One region of the Bacillus sp. SSR7 genome, then DNA from elsewhere that is predicted to be linked to it. Evidence: riboswitches for the same ligand, from Rfam matches in the RefSeq annotation. Region 1 holds a riboswitch; the other holds the start of a gene.

The links. A riboswitch is a leader RNA that binds a small molecule or an ion and turns the genes downstream of it on or off. The one in region 1 is predicted to bind S-adenosylmethionine.
Region 2: another riboswitch for S-adenosylmethionine. It lies ahead of AC0NJG_RS01380 (ECF-type riboflavin transporter substrate-binding protein); the one in region 1 lies ahead of AC0NJG_RS20780 (hypothetical protein).

What each region holds. Positions count from the first base shown of each region.
Region 1 is NZ_JBVVXV010000013.1:95,844-103,436, forward strand. It holds gene AC0NJG_RS20750 (DUF4430 domain-containing protein) at 1-1,100, shown strand, start outside; gene AC0NJG_RS20755 (DUF4430 domain-containing protein) at 1,157-1,960, shown strand; gene AC0NJG_RS20760 (energy-coupling factor transporter transmembrane component T) at 1,983-2,861, shown strand; gene AC0NJG_RS20765 (ABC transporter ATP-binding protein) at 2,834-4,495, shown strand; gene AC0NJG_RS20770 (ECF transporter S component) at 4,468-5,169, shown strand; gene AC0NJG_RS20775 (hypothetical protein) at 5,338-5,529, opposite strand; SAM riboswitch class I at 5,652-5,750, shown strand; gene AC0NJG_RS20780 (hypothetical protein) at 5,851-6,108, shown strand; gene AC0NJG_RS20785 (SWIM zinc finger family protein) at 6,361-6,750, shown strand; gene AC0NJG_RS20790 (NAD(P)H-dependent oxidoreductase) at 6,774-7,349, shown strand; gene AC0NJG_RS20795 (group-specific protein) at 7,346-7,593, shown strand, end outside.
Region 2 is NZ_JBVVXV010000001.1:240,027-247,619, reverse strand. It holds gene AC0NJG_RS01395 (peptidoglycan D,D-transpeptidase FtsI family protein) at 1-1,206, shown strand, start outside; gene AC0NJG_RS01390 (macrolide family glycosyltransferase) at 1,606-2,784, shown strand; gene AC0NJG_RS01385 (aspartate/glutamate racemase family protein) at 2,834-3,514, opposite strand; SAM riboswitch class I at 3,668-3,783, shown strand; gene AC0NJG_RS01380 (ECF-type riboflavin transporter substrate-binding protein) at 3,923-4,471, shown strand; gene AC0NJG_RS01375 (ABC transporter ATP-binding protein) at 4,482-6,182, shown strand; gene AC0NJG_RS01370 (energy-coupling factor transporter transmembrane component T family protein) at 6,175-6,975, shown strand; gene AC0NJG_RS01365 (YjcZ family sporulation protein) at 7,111-7,218, shown strand; gene AC0NJG_RS01360 (sensor histidine kinase) at 7,311-7,593, opposite strand, start outside.

The DNA.
Region 1 (7,593 bases):
CAATCTCTAAAACATCTGAAAAGATGTTACAAGATGGAATTGAAAGCGATTGGGTAGCTTTAGGTCTTTCTCGTTCTGGAAAGAATGTTCCAATCGAGGCGAAATTAAATTATGTTAAGGCTGTAACTGAAAAAGTAGAAAAGCGTATGAACCGTTTTTCAGCGACAGATTTAGCTAGAACGATTATTATGATGAATGCAATGAATGCAGACCCAAAAATGGTAGGCGAACATAATTTAGTTCAAAAATTGTACGAATCAGATAAAGTGAATTCTGTTACAGGTTATACATTTGCTTTACTTGCATTTGATACGAAAAAATATGAAATTCCAGTAGATTCAAAATGGAATCGAGTTGCTTTAGTAGATGCACTTTTAAACGCGCAACATACAGATGGCGGCTGGACTTACGATAGCGCAAGCAGTAAAGATAGTGCTAGTAGCGTTGATGTAACAGGTATGGTTTTATCAGCATTAGCTCCTTATCAAGAGCGAGAAGATGTGAAACCAGCTGTGCAAAAGGCTGTTGCATACTTATATAATGAACAACTAGAAAATGGTGGTTTCTCTGCTGATGGACAAGTAAATTCTAATAGTGCTGCACAAGCAATTATTGGATTATCACTAGTGAAAGATGTAGATCAAAACCGTCTACATAAGGCAGTGCAAAATCTATTGTCATATCAACTTCCAAATGGTGAATTTAAATGGTTACCAGGGGATCAAACCGGTAGCGGAATGGCAACAGAGCAAGCATTATTAGCTTTACTTCAGTTTAAAGACCTTGGAAAATCGATTTATGACTGGTCAACTGAATCTGTTATTGAAATCGATAAGAAACCAAATGTAGATTCAGAAAATGTTGTAGTAGAAAAAGAAGTTACTGAACAACCAGAAGAACAAAAACAAGTGCAACAAGAAACAAAAGATGACAACTTAAAAGTTGTTGTTGATAACGAACCGGTTAAACATAAAAAATCTGGAAACGGTAGCACACTACCAAAAACAGGAGCATCTTCTCATAGTGCAGCTACAGAAGTAGGTATGGGTGTATTATGTATTGCTTCTGCATATGTATTATGGAGACGTAAAGCAGCTTAACAAAAATTAGGAGCAATCATTTGCTCCTAATTTTATTATGAAAGGTGAGAGACAACATGAGTAAGATGAAGTGGTTTATTTCTTTACTGCTTTCACTTGGGTTACTTGCCGGATGTGAAGAGGCAGCTGTAAAGCCTGAGAAGAAAGTAGAACCAAAGCAAGAAGAGGTAGCAAAACAAGAAGAGAAAAAAGATGAAGCGAAACCGGAAGAAAAGCCGGAGGAAAAACAAGCTGAACAAGATCAAAATAAGCAAGACGAACAGAAAGAGAAACAAGAACAAAAAGTAGAAGAGAAGCCGAAAGAAGAGAAACAACAGGAACAACCGAAAGAGCAACCAGCTGTAAATAAGCAACCAGAACACCAAAAAGCACAAGAAGAGAAACAACAGCAACAACCGAAAGCACAAGAGGTAAAAGAAGAAGCGAAGGTTGTCAATCAACCGAAAGAAACACCGAAGCAGGAGCAGAAAGTTGATCCGAATAAAGAGGAGAAAACGATACCGACTCCGCCAGTACCAACTCCTGAACCACCAAAACCAGATTCAGTACCTAAACCGCAAGTAAAACAAGTTACCATCTCAGTAAAAGGTAATGAAGGATACTTATTAGGTGCGAGAAAAATGGATGTACAAGAAGGCGATACAGTGTATAAAGTATTGCAGCGTACAGGTTTAGATGTGGATGCGAGTGGGTCTAAAGGCGATGTTTATGTAAAAGGTATTAATGATTTATATGAAAAAGATATTACCGCTACTAGTGGCTGGAAATATCGTGTGAACGGTGCATTCCCAAACCATAGTGCAGGTGTAGTGACAGTGAAGCCAGGAGATACAATCGAGTGGGTGTATGTATTAAAATAAGAAAGGCATTTGGTAAAGGACTATGAAAATAAGTTTTTCTTCTTTACATCCTTTTGTGAATTTTTCCTATTATATTGGGGTGATGATACTATGTATGATGTGTCTTCATCCCCTTTTTTTAATTGGAGCAATACTATTAATCGTTATAATCAATGTGATGCAAGGGAATAGCGAAAAGATAAGAAAGATGTTACCGGGCACAATCATTTTTTTTATTATGGTCATTTTATTTAATTCGTTATTCACGCATAGAGGGCGAACTACGTTATTTTGGTTAGGTGATAGTCGGATTAAGCTTGAGGCGATTATGTTTGGAGTAGTAATGGGGTTATTACTAGTTGCAATTATGTTTACGTTTGCTTCGTATAATGATATTATTTCAAGTCATAAATTTTTATATTTATTTTCTAGAATTTCACCGAAAGTAGCATTGTTAACGATGATTACAGTGAGATTTGTTCCCTTGTTTATGAGGCGATTACAGAAAATAACACTCGTCCAAAAAACGAAAGGTGTACAAGTAGATGCAGGTTCCATTGTTGAACGCGTGAAAAATGGTATGCAATTATTGCAAGTATTATTAATTTGTTCATTAGAAGATGCATTACAAACGGCAGATTCTATGCAAGCTCGTGGATTTGGTGTAACGAAACGTACGACTTATATTCGGTATAGAATGGAAAGACGCGATTGGTATACGCTCAGTTATTTAAGTATTCTATTTATAGCTGCTATTATATGTAGTACGTATGGCGGAGGGAAGTTAATCATTTATCCGAAAGTCGAATCGGTTCTATTTCAGCAATACGATGGGATGATGTTTGTCGTATTAACGATGTTTATTAGTTTACCAATTATAATGGAAGGACGGGAATGGATATGGTGGCGCATGCAGAAATAAACAATTTATCATTTGTATATGCTGATGAAAACGAAAAAGCGTTACAGCATATTTCTCTTTCTATTCAAAAAGGTGAGTTTATTGCACTTGCTGGAGGATCGGGATCTGGGAAGACGACTTTATTAAAACATTTTAAAAAAGAATTACTTCCAATTGGTAAGCGTACTGGGGATACATATTATGATGGTACTTTATTAGAAAATGTACCGGATTTGTTATCTGCCCAAGAAATTGGCATGGTATTTCAAAATCCAGAAAATCAGCTCGTAATGGATACGGTCATTCAAGAATTAGCATTTTCTTTAGAAAATATCGGATTACCATCACACATTATTCAAAAGAGAATAGCTGAGCTTATTAGCTTCTTAGGATTTCAAGATTTATTGCACCAATCTGTTCATACGTTATCTGGTGGGCAGAAGCAGCTTGTCAATTTAGCTGCGGTATTAGTGATGCAACCGAAACTATTATTATTAGACGAACCAACGGCGCAGTTAGATCCAATTGCTGCGAAAGAATTTTTAGGATTATTAAAACGTATTAACGAAGAACTTGGCATTACAATCGTTTTAAGTGAACATCGTTTAGATGAAGTAATTCCGCTCGCAACGCGCGTTATTTGTATGAATAACGGCCGAATCGTGTATGATGGTAGTCCGAAAATGGTTGTAGCGAATATGTGGGAAGTAGAAAAGTTCCGTCCATTTATTCCGCAAATTCCAAGATTATTTTTAGAGTGGAATGCGAAAGATATCCCGTTTACAGTGCGAGAAGCACAAATGAAAATGAATGATTTTTCAGCGATATCATATGTGAACGGGCCAATAGAACAAAGTGAAAAGCAAGAAGTCATTTTAAGTGCAGAGCATATTTCGTTTCAATATGAAAAAAATAGTCCGCTCATTTTACGAGATTTAACCGTATCGATTGAAAAAGGAAAATGGGTAGCTCTCGTTGGAAAGAATGGGACAGGTAAGTCTACACTGTTAACGATTTTAGCAGGGTTACAAAAAGCGAGAAGAGGGAAAGTAAAGTGGAATGGAAAAGTGATACATAAAATTGATTCGAAAGAACGATTTAAAAGTATTGGGTATGTTTCACAGCATCCGTATTATCATTTTACATTTGATACAGTGTGGGAAGAAGTGTATGAACGTGCAAGCGAGTTATATGGAGAACAAGGAAAAGAAATAGCAGAACAACAGCTTAAAAAGTTTTGGTTACATGCGCTTAAAGAACGACATCCACATGATTGTAGCGGGGGAGAGCAACAACTTCTTGCATTATGTACAACGTTATTATCAAAGCCAATGTTATTATTACTTGATGAACCGACAAAGGGATTAGATCCGTGGAAGAAAGAAAGAGTAGGAGAGCTATTTAGGAAGTTGCAAAAAGAAGGTACAACAATTGTAATGGCAACGCATGACATTGAATTTGCAGCGAAATACGTGAATCAATGTATGATGTTATTTGATGGAGCAGTTATTATGAATGATGCACCGAAAGAATTTTTTAGTGGAAACTTTTTTTATACAACATCTATTAATCGATTCATTCGAAAAGAATTGCCATATGCATTAACGTGGGAGGATGTGTACGAAGCGTGTCCAAACGATATGTTGCATTCATAATATGTATTTTCGCAGTAATAATAGGCACATTACTCTTTACTACACTTATCATGGATGGGTATTACATGTTAAGTAGTTTGTTTATATTAGCGGTTATTATGTTACCTTTCTATATCCGTTTTGAAAGAAAGGCGTTTGTTTCACGTGAAATTGTTCTCGTTGCCGTATTAGCGGCAATTGCAGCAGTTAGCCGCGTACCATTTTCTATTTTACCGAGTGTACAACCGACTTCTTTTGTCATTATCGTTTCTGCAATTGTGTTTGGAAGCGAAACTGGATTTATGATCGGTGCAACAGCGGCTATCGTATCTAACATTTTTTTAGGGCAAGGTCCGTGGACGCCGTGGCAAATGTTTTCATGGGGTATGATTGGTTTTATAGCAGGCTTACTTCGCAATACATTTTTAATGAAAAAGTTATGGGGGAGACTACTATATGGGTTCTTCGTGGGCTTTTTATTTGGCTGGATCATGAATTTCTGGGGGCTTCTCGGTTTTATACGTGAAGCAACGTGGGAAGCTGTCATTTCATATTATATCGCAAGTTTTTATTTCGATTTGAGCCATGCGATTTCAAATGTTGTGTTCTTACTACTATTTAGTACGTCTTGGATTACGATTCTTACAAGATTTAAAAGGAAATACGGCATATTAGATGAGCATAACATGGCGTAGAAAAGCATACTCATATAAGGTAGGGTCGCGACTTACATATTCGTTTGCCTCTTTCATGCTTCTTACATATTGTAAGGAGCATTTTTCTGTATATTTTTTTATCATAACGGCAATAATTATGACGTATGCCATTTGAAAAAACTTCCCACCTTATGATGGGAAGTTTTTTCACTCTTGTTCTAAAATATGAACGGTGTAATCGCAGCGTTGAATAGCTTGTTCAATCGCATAAAGGGATTGCTCAATACGAGCGCGATTAAAATCTTTTTCAACAGTCTGTAATGCTTCTTCTAAACAATGTTTTGCTTCTTGTAATGATTGAAAAGAATCTTGTACATATCCGCGAGCATTTTGATGCATTTCATAATCCTCCTTGCATACTCATATATGTATAGTATGAACAGTAAAGAAGAAAATATAATTCGTTATATTTGTTTGACAATTAAAATGAAATTACGTATAGTAAGAATTAAGTGAATATTTTCTTATCCAGAGAGGTGGAGGGACTGGCCCGATGAAACCCAGCAACCGCGATGCAGGTGCTAATTCCAGCAGAACATATTTGTTCTGGGAGATAAGACGAAGATATATACGTAACTTCTTCTTATCGGAGAGGTTTTTTTATTGCAAAAAAACCGATTACGAAAATTTATATTAAGAAGAAAGGGGTTGCGAAGTACTGTGACACTCGAAAAATACGTCAAACTGCGTAGTACAGTTTATGAATATATGATAGAGCAAGATAAGCCAATATCATTGTTAGATATTCAAGAACATATCGTTTTGCATCATGAAGGAAAATTCACGAAAAAGATGTTACATCAATTTTATTTATCAAGACTATTAGATGAACTGAAACTGGATGGGAAAATTACATTAGCTGATGAATATCTCTATGCTGAAAAAGGGGTATTTTATAAGGCGAGAAAAGGGAGCTAAGCTCTCTTTTTTTGAAGTATGTAGAGTAAAAGACTGCTAAAGCAGCCTGATACAGGGAATGGTGTTGAGTGTGTAGTGTCAAAAATTGAATGTGCCTGAAAGAGGCACTTCATATCGGCTGCAAATGAAAAGAGACACCTTCGCCGAATAGGTGTCAGTCGTTTTGTCATATAGACTTGCTATTTGACAGTTATTAGAATAACATGCAGGGGTTGTGGAAGTCAAAAGGGAATTAAAGGAAGAGGTGCTATGATGTACGCTTACTTATTACATGATATAACGAAGTGGATTCCTAAGTACATTATGGATAAAGGTTATGAATATTATGAAGATGGACATGTAGAAGATGTTGAAATACAAGACAAGAAAATATTTGCTTTCGTTACTGGAAATGCAGGAAACTATGAAGTGATTATTGATCTTGAAGATTTTACAGAAAGTAGCTGCGAGTGTCCGTATGAGAATCTTTGCAAGCATATGGCGGCAGTTGTTTATGATATTCAAGATGCTGGTGAGAGTAAGGTGAAAGAGAAACTGAAAGGTTTAGAAAAGGAAGAGTTACTAACGGTACTAAATCGCTTGTTGCAAAGTTCAAAAAACGTGCAAATTGTAGAGAAGATGTTAAAGAAGGGGAAACTTTAACTTATAGAGGGAGTTGTTTTGTAGTGAATGTACTAATTGTATACGCTCATCCTAGTTCTTCAAGTTTTAACGCGGCGATTTTAGAGCATGTGCAAAAAGGATTACAAGAAACAAATCATTCAGTTACGGTACTTGATTTATATAAAGAACAATTTGATCCAGTCCTTGTATTTAATGAAGAGAAGAAAAGACGTGATTTAGTAAATGAAGAAGAGACAGCTCAGTACAGAAAATTAGTAGAAGAAGCGGATTTGCTTTTATTCATCTATCCGATATGGTGGTGGGGGATGCCAGCTATTTTAAAAGGGTTTATTGATCGTATTTTTGTAGCTGGATTTGCTTATAAATATGAAGGGGCCCTGCCGAAAGGCTTATTGAAAGGTAAGAAGGCATGGGTAATTAATACGTTAGACTCACCATTATGGTACGTCGCATTACTATATCGATCAGCCGATTGGATTACAATGAAGAGAGGTGTTTTACGTTTTTGCGGCATTCGCGATATAAAACGGTCAGTTTTTCAATCTGTGAAAACGAGTAAAGTAGAGAAGCGGGAAAAGTGGTTATTACAAATTGAAGAAAAGGCTCGTACATTATGAATGAACTTGCTCGTATTATAAATTGTTGTCAGTATGATAACGAACTTTTTCGTACATATATTAAGTGCTTAGTCCAATTGAAGAAATGTAGCGAAACGTTTGGGCAAATTCAAATAGAGTTAAGAAATGATTATTTAATAAGAGGAATTTGTGAAAGAGAAGTTGATGAAGTAGTAAGGGGAAGTAAAGAATATGAAACATATTTTCTTCCTAAAGCGTTACAGTGGAATTTTTTGAGGGAACA
Region 2 (7,593 bases), on a different contig from region 1:
GTTACTGAAGGGAAAAGCGGTAAAAATTTAACTTTAACAATAGATATGGAATTACAAAAAAAAGTAGAGGAGAGCATAGAAAAAATATTAAAGGCATATAAAGGGTCTGAATCTATGTTGGATCGTGCTTTCGTTGTAATGATGAATCCGAAAAATGGACAAGTATTATCAATGGCAGGGAAAAGGCTTGTAGAAAAAGAAGGGAAAATGGAGGTTGAAGATTATGCTTTAGGAACGATGACAAGTTCATATGAGCTTGGGTCAACAGTTAAAGGGGCAACAGTATTAACTGGATTTGAAACGAAAGCAATAACACCAGGTACTTATTTTTATGATGCACCTATGAAGTTTAAAGGAACTAGAGAGAAAAAATCTTGGAAAGCGTTTGGAAATATAGATGATCTAAGAGCTTTACAAGTTTCTTCTAACGTCTATATGTTTAACACAGCATTAAAAATTGCAGGTGTAGATTATGTGAAAAATAGCTCGTTAAATATTAAACAGGAAAGTTTTGATAAAATGAGATATTATTTCAGGCAATTTGGATTAGGTGTTCCAACGGGCATTGATTTACCAAATGAAACAGCTGGACAAATTGGTAAAAAAGATAATCAACCTGGTTTCTTACTAGACTACTCAATCGGTCAGTATGATACGTATACACCGCTTCAGCTTGTACAGTATATTTCGACTATCGCAAACGGTGGTTTTCGTATGAAACCACAAATTGTTCAAGAAATTAGAGAACAGACTGTTCAAAAAGATGAAATTGGTAAAGTGGTGCATTCAATAAAACCAATCGTTTTAAATAAGATAGATATGAAAGAGGAATATATAAATCAAGTAAAAGAAGGATTTAGAAGGGTATTCCAAGAAGGTGATGGAACGGGAGTAAGGGCGTTCCAAAAAGCTTCGTATAAACCAGCTGGTAAAACAGGTACTGCACAGACTGTATACGGTGGAGAAAATGATATTGGAAGAAATGAAAAGGGCGATCGAAGAGACTGCTATAACTTAACATTAGCAGGATATGCGCCATATGATGATCCAGAAGTAGCATTTTCTGTTGTAGTACCGTGGGTTATAAATGATAAATCGGGCATTAACTCCGATATTGGAAAAGAAGTTCTAGATGCTTATTTTGATTTGAAAAATAAGCGATTAACTGGTGAAGCGCCAAAAACAGATGATTCTAAAGAGAATTAACATGTACGAAACGTCTCTAGCATTCCTGTAAACTAGAGGCGTTTTACATAGGAACGGATTAGAAAAGAGGTATATATGAAGCAATTTATTCTAAAAGAAATGGTATTTCGTCCATTTGATCATATAAAATGGATGAAATAATTCTATTAACTATTCACGTTTTATAAAAAAAATCATATATTAATTGCATAGGACAAGCAGAAAAGCTTGTTCTAACCTCACAGAACACTCCTTATCACGGTTAGGCATCTACATGGGTAGATGCTTTTTTTATGTTGATGACTGAGAATTATTTATCAACAGAATGTAGCAAGCATATTAGGACTATTAGGAGAAGATTACTTGTACAAATAACAGTATGCTGAATTAAAAAAGTGAAATGTAAGGAGTGAGAAATAAGTGCTAAATATTTTAGTGGTTAATTTTCCGGCAGAGGGACATGTGAATCCTACATTAAGTTTAGTCAAAGCCTTTACTGAACGGGGTGATCACGTCCATTATATTACTACAGAACACTTTAAAGACAGAATTGAAGATTTGGGAGCTAATGTATATACCCATCCAGATTTATTAAAGGAGATTTCTATTGATACTGAAACTTCAAATGGGCTGGACTCTTTCTTTCATGTACATGTTCAAACCTCTTTATATATATTAGAAATTACGAAAGAATTATGTGAAAGCATAAATTTTGATTGCGTAATTTATGATATATTTGGCGCTGGAGAGTTAGTAAAGGAGTATTTGCAAGTTCCAGGTGTAGTTTCTTCTCCTATATTTTTAATTCCTACTGAATTTTTGGAGACATTACCTTTTCATCCAAATGCAGAAATGCCATTCCAACCTGATGAAATTTCTGAACAGTTACTATATCGAATAGAACATGAATTTGGGGTGAAGCCTAAAAATAATCTTCAATTTATGCATAACAAAGGAGATATTACCCTCGTGTACACAAGTCGTTACTTCCAACCTAATAGTGATTCTTTCAGAGAAAATAATATTTTTATTGGGCCGAGTATTTCAAGTCGTAAAACAAATGTAGAGTTTCCACTTGAATTGCTTAAAGATAAGAAAGTTATTTACATTTCAATGGGGACACTCCTTGAAGGACTCGAACCATTCTTTAATACATGTATTGATGCTTTCTCAGATTTTGATGGGTTAGTTGTAATGGCAATTGGTGATAGAAATGATCGTTCTAAAATTAAGAAGGCGCCAAACAATTTTATAATTGCTTCATACGTACCCCAAACAGAAGTATTAAGTGAAGCAGATATTTTTATTACACATGGCGGTATGAATAGCGTACACGATGCTATTCATTTTAATGTTCCATTTGTTATAATTCCACATGATAAAGACCAGCCAATGATAGCACAAAGATTAACCGAACTGGAAGCAGCAAATCGGTTATTGAAAGAGCATGTTAATGTGCAAACGTTAAGAGAAGCGGTAACAGACGTTCTTTCAAATGAAAAGTATAAGCATGGAATACGAAAATTGAAAGATAGTTTTTTAGATTGTGGTGGTTCAAATGAAGCAATTACAATGATTACATCTCTTTTAAATAAATAGTGTGGGTCATATAAAAGCATAGAGGTGGCACCTTTATGCTTTTATATGATTATCCAGCAAACTGCACAGCAGTATTTGCATGTAAAAAAGTAGTATCAAAAACAGGAACAGTAAGATCGTTTTGGGAAATGAGCAATGGTATTTCGGTGCAACCTAGTAGTATACCTTCTGCGCCATTTTGAATTAATGACTTTGTAATTTGTAATAGCTTTTCTTTTGATACTTCTGAAATAATTCCTTTACTTAATTCATTTAAAATAACATGATGAATAAATTTTCTTGCCTCTTTATTTGGGATGATTGTTTCAATGTTATAATTTGCTAAACGTGATTTATAGAAGTCTTGTTCCATTGTTTGTTTCGTACCTAATAGTCCAATACGCTTTATATTATGTTCTACCATTTTCTTTGCACTTACATCACCAATGTGGAGGAGTGGAATGGATATTGCTTGCTCTACTTCTTCAGCAAATAGATGTACTGTATTGGAACACATTAATAAACATTCAGCCCCAGACTTTTCAACCTTTTTTGCAACGGTAACTAATTCGTTTTTCACTTCTTCATATTGATGATTTTGTAATAAATTAGTTACTTCACCGAAGTCCATGCTATATAAAACAAGCTTTGCATTTTGATCATATTGAGAGAGTGTAAGTGTATTTATATGTTTATAGTATAACGATGTAGATTCCCAACTTAGCCCACCAATTAAACCGATTACTTTCATCGTATATTCCTCCCGTAACTATTTTGAGTTCATTATTTCATAATTCCGATGAGAATACAATGATTTAAATGAATCATTTAGCAAAAAATAAAAATAATTAGAAAAGTATTGTAATTTATGTTTCTTAGTGCCATAATACGAATTACAAATTAATACTTATCCAGAGAGGTGGAGGGAACGGCCCTATGAAACCTCAGCAACCCCTATATAAATGTATAGGAAGGTGCTAATTCCGCAGAGAACACGATGTGTTTTTTGGAAGATAAGAGGATTCTTGAATGTGAAAGAAAATGACCTCTTATGTAAGAGGTCATTTTTTGTTGTATAGAAAGGGAGTGTCGATGCATAATTCATTTTGAAAATAAATATAGAGTAATAAAAGTTGACTATTAAGAGAGGGGAATTGTAATGAACAAATTATCAACAAAATTAGTAGTGGCAATCGGAATTGGAGCAGCACTATATGGGATATTAGGACTATGGGGATTTTCTATTGCACCAAATACATTTATTAAACCTGCGTTAGCTATTTTAACCATTTTTGGAGCGTTATTTGGCCCAGTGGCAGGACTGTTAATAGGACTTATCGGTCATACCGTAACAGATACAATTGCTGGCTGGGGTATTTGGTGGGGATGGGTTTTTAGTTCAGGTATTATCGGCTTTGCAATGGGGCTTATTCAAAAAAGAGTTGGCTTTAGTGTGAAAAACGGGACATATAATAAAGGAGATATTTCTTATTTAGCTATTACTGGGTTAATTGGTATCGTCATTGCTATTATATTTGCTGGGGCATTCGATATTATTGTGATGGGAGAACCGTTTGACAAAATTGTTATACAAGTATTAGGTGCAACAATTGCTGATGTTATTGTATTTTTAGTTCTTGGATTGCCAATTACAATAGGATTAGCTAAATCTAATAAGAAACATACACATTTAAAAATTGAAAAGTAGGGATGTTAACATGCAACCAATTATTTCTTTTGAACAATTCAGCTTTCAATATAAGCATGCAGCGCAGCCTACTGTTAAAGACGTTACATTTCATATATATCCTGGGGAAAAAGTGTTGATTGCTGGGCGAAGTGGTTCAGGGAAATCGACATTAGCTCATTGTATAAATGGGCTAATCCCATTTTCTTATGAAGGGACTAGTACTGGTACTATTTTAATTGACGGAAAAGACCCGAGGAAAGGAAGTATTTTTGAACAGAGTAAACAGGTTGGAACAATTTTGCAAGATCAAGATGCACAATTTATTGGTCTTACAGTAGAGGAAGATGTAGCTTTTTATTTAGAAAATGAATGCGTAAATGAAGATGATATGAAAAAGATTGTTTCGGAATCATTAAAAAAGGTAAAGATGCATAATTTTCATAAACAAAGTCCACATGAGTTATCAGGAGGGCAAAAACAAACTGTTTCTTTAGCAGGTCTGTTAACGACAAATGCTAATATATTATTGTTTGATGAACCGTTAGCGAATTTAGATCCAGCTAGTAGCTTACATACAATAGAACTTATTAAAGATATACATAAACAATGTAATAAAACAATTGTAATTATTGAACATCGAATAGAAGAAATGTTAAATCTGGATTTAGATAAAATTATTTTAATGGAGGAAGGGGAAATCGTTGAGATAGGAACACCAGAAGAGATTTTGGCCTCAAATATATTACCATCTATTGGCTTAAGGGAACCTATGTACTTGGAAGGATTAAAGAGATTGCATTTTGATAGTAATAATGACGTAATATACCCATTTGAAAATCTTCAAAGAGAAAATGTTAGTGGTGTAATAAATGAGTGGATGGAGAAGCAAACTTTTTGTAAAGATACTCCTACAAAAAAAGAATTATTGAAAGTAGAGAATTTGTCATTCTCATATCCTAATAAACAAAAAGTATTAGACAATGTAAATTTCTCTCTATATAAAGGGGAAATAGTAGCACTCTTAGGTCATAATGGTGCTGGAAAATCAACATTAGCTCATAGTCTTATAGGGATAAACAAAACAAAAAATGATAGAATTTTAATTGATGGAGTAAATATCAATTCTTGGTCTATTCGTAAACGTGGTGAGGTTATATCTTATGTGATGCAAAATCCAAATCATATGATTACACAAGCTACTGTAATGGAAGAGATTTCATTTCCATTACAATTAAAAAATTTTTCGAAGGAAGAAATTAAGCTTAGAGCAGAGGAAACATTAAAAATTTGTGGCTTGTATCCATTTCGAAATTGGCCAATTCAGGCATTAAGTTATGGTCAAAAAAAGAGATTAACGATTGCATCTGTACTAGCAATAAATCCAAAACTTATCATATTAGATGAACCGACAGCGGGACAAGATTATTATCATTATAAACAATTTATGACGTTTATTAGAAAACTAGCTGTGAAGGGAATATCCTTTATTTTTATCACACACGATATGAATCTCGCATTAGAATATGCAGACAGAGCAATAGTTCTACATGAAGGAGAAATTATTGCGAATAATCCCGCGTCTATTGTATTAGGACATCCAGAAACATTAAAAAGAGCGAACTTAAAGGAGAGCTCTTTATTTAAACTCGTTAAATTTAGTGGTATTACAAATCCTGAAAGATTTATGAAACTTTATTTTGATGATATTAGGAGGGAGGAAGGTGTATAATACATATTTTCATCGCATGGACGAGGCAGTGAAATTGTTGTTATTTATTTTTTGTATGACACTTACTTTTTTATTTTTTGATTTTCGCATATTGCTATTCGTATTTATGATTGGATGTATCGGACTTCTAGTTGCTAAAATTCCATTTCGTAAAATTTTTATTGTTTTTACTGTTATATTCACATTTAGTTTATTAAATTCTGTCATGATTTTATTTATTACACCAACCCATGGATCTGAATTAACTGGATCGTATACTTCATTTGTGTATATTGGATATGCAACAATTACATACGAAACCTTATTTTATGCAGCTACACTTTCGTTAAAGTATTTTACGTTATTACCATTTACACTTATTTTTATTTATACGACTGATCCAAGCAAATTTGTGAGTAGCTTAAGTAAATTTCGAATTCATTATAAAATTACTTATGCGATAAATATTGCATTACGTTATATACCTGATATACAGTCCGAATATAAAGTTATTAAAAATGCCCAAGAGGCGAGAGGAGTAGCTTTTGAAAAAGGAGAAGCAAGTTTGTGGATTCGAATACAAAACCGTGTCTTAATTTTCTGGCCTTTAATTATTCATTCTTTAGAGAGAATTGATACAGTTTCAAACGCAATGGATTTAAGAGGATTTGGAAAGAAGGATACACGTACGTGGTTCTATACAAATAAAGCGAAAAGCGGAGATTTCATTGCTTTATTTGTAGGTGTTTTTATTTTAATTGCTGCAGTATATTTAAAGTTACATGTATTTCAAAATTTTTGGTATCCATTTTAAAGCACTCTCAAATGAGTGCTTTTACTTATTTTTATATAGACATGCTCAAAAAAGGGATACTTACATAATGTATAATACGAACCAGTTAAAATGATCAACTACCTATTAGTTTTCAAACCAAAAGGAGGAGAAAGAATGAGTTACGGTGGTTCTTGTGGTTTTGGTGGAGGTTTCGCTTTATTAGTTGTGTTATTTATTTTATTAATTATCGTTGGATGCAGCTGCTGGGGCGGAGGGTACTAATTTTTAATTAGTCTCCACAAATGTAAACTAAAAAAACATAGAAGATACTTATGTATCGAAACAAATAAAAAAGGAGCATAATTGCTCCTTTTTTATTTGTTGTTAGATGCGTTTGTATTACATTTCGGGAATGTAATTGTCAAAGTAGTACCTTTATTCATAACGCTTCGGATTTTCAAATTACCTTGCATCGTTTCAAGGATCTTAACAGCAACCATTGTACCTAAACCTGTACCTTTCGTTTTTGTACTAAAATACGGTTCGCCAAATCGATTTATTTGCTCTTGTGACATACCAATTCCGCTATCTTCAATTCGTATGATAACTTTATTATTACTAATAGAAGAGGAGATATTTAAAGTGCCACCATTAGGC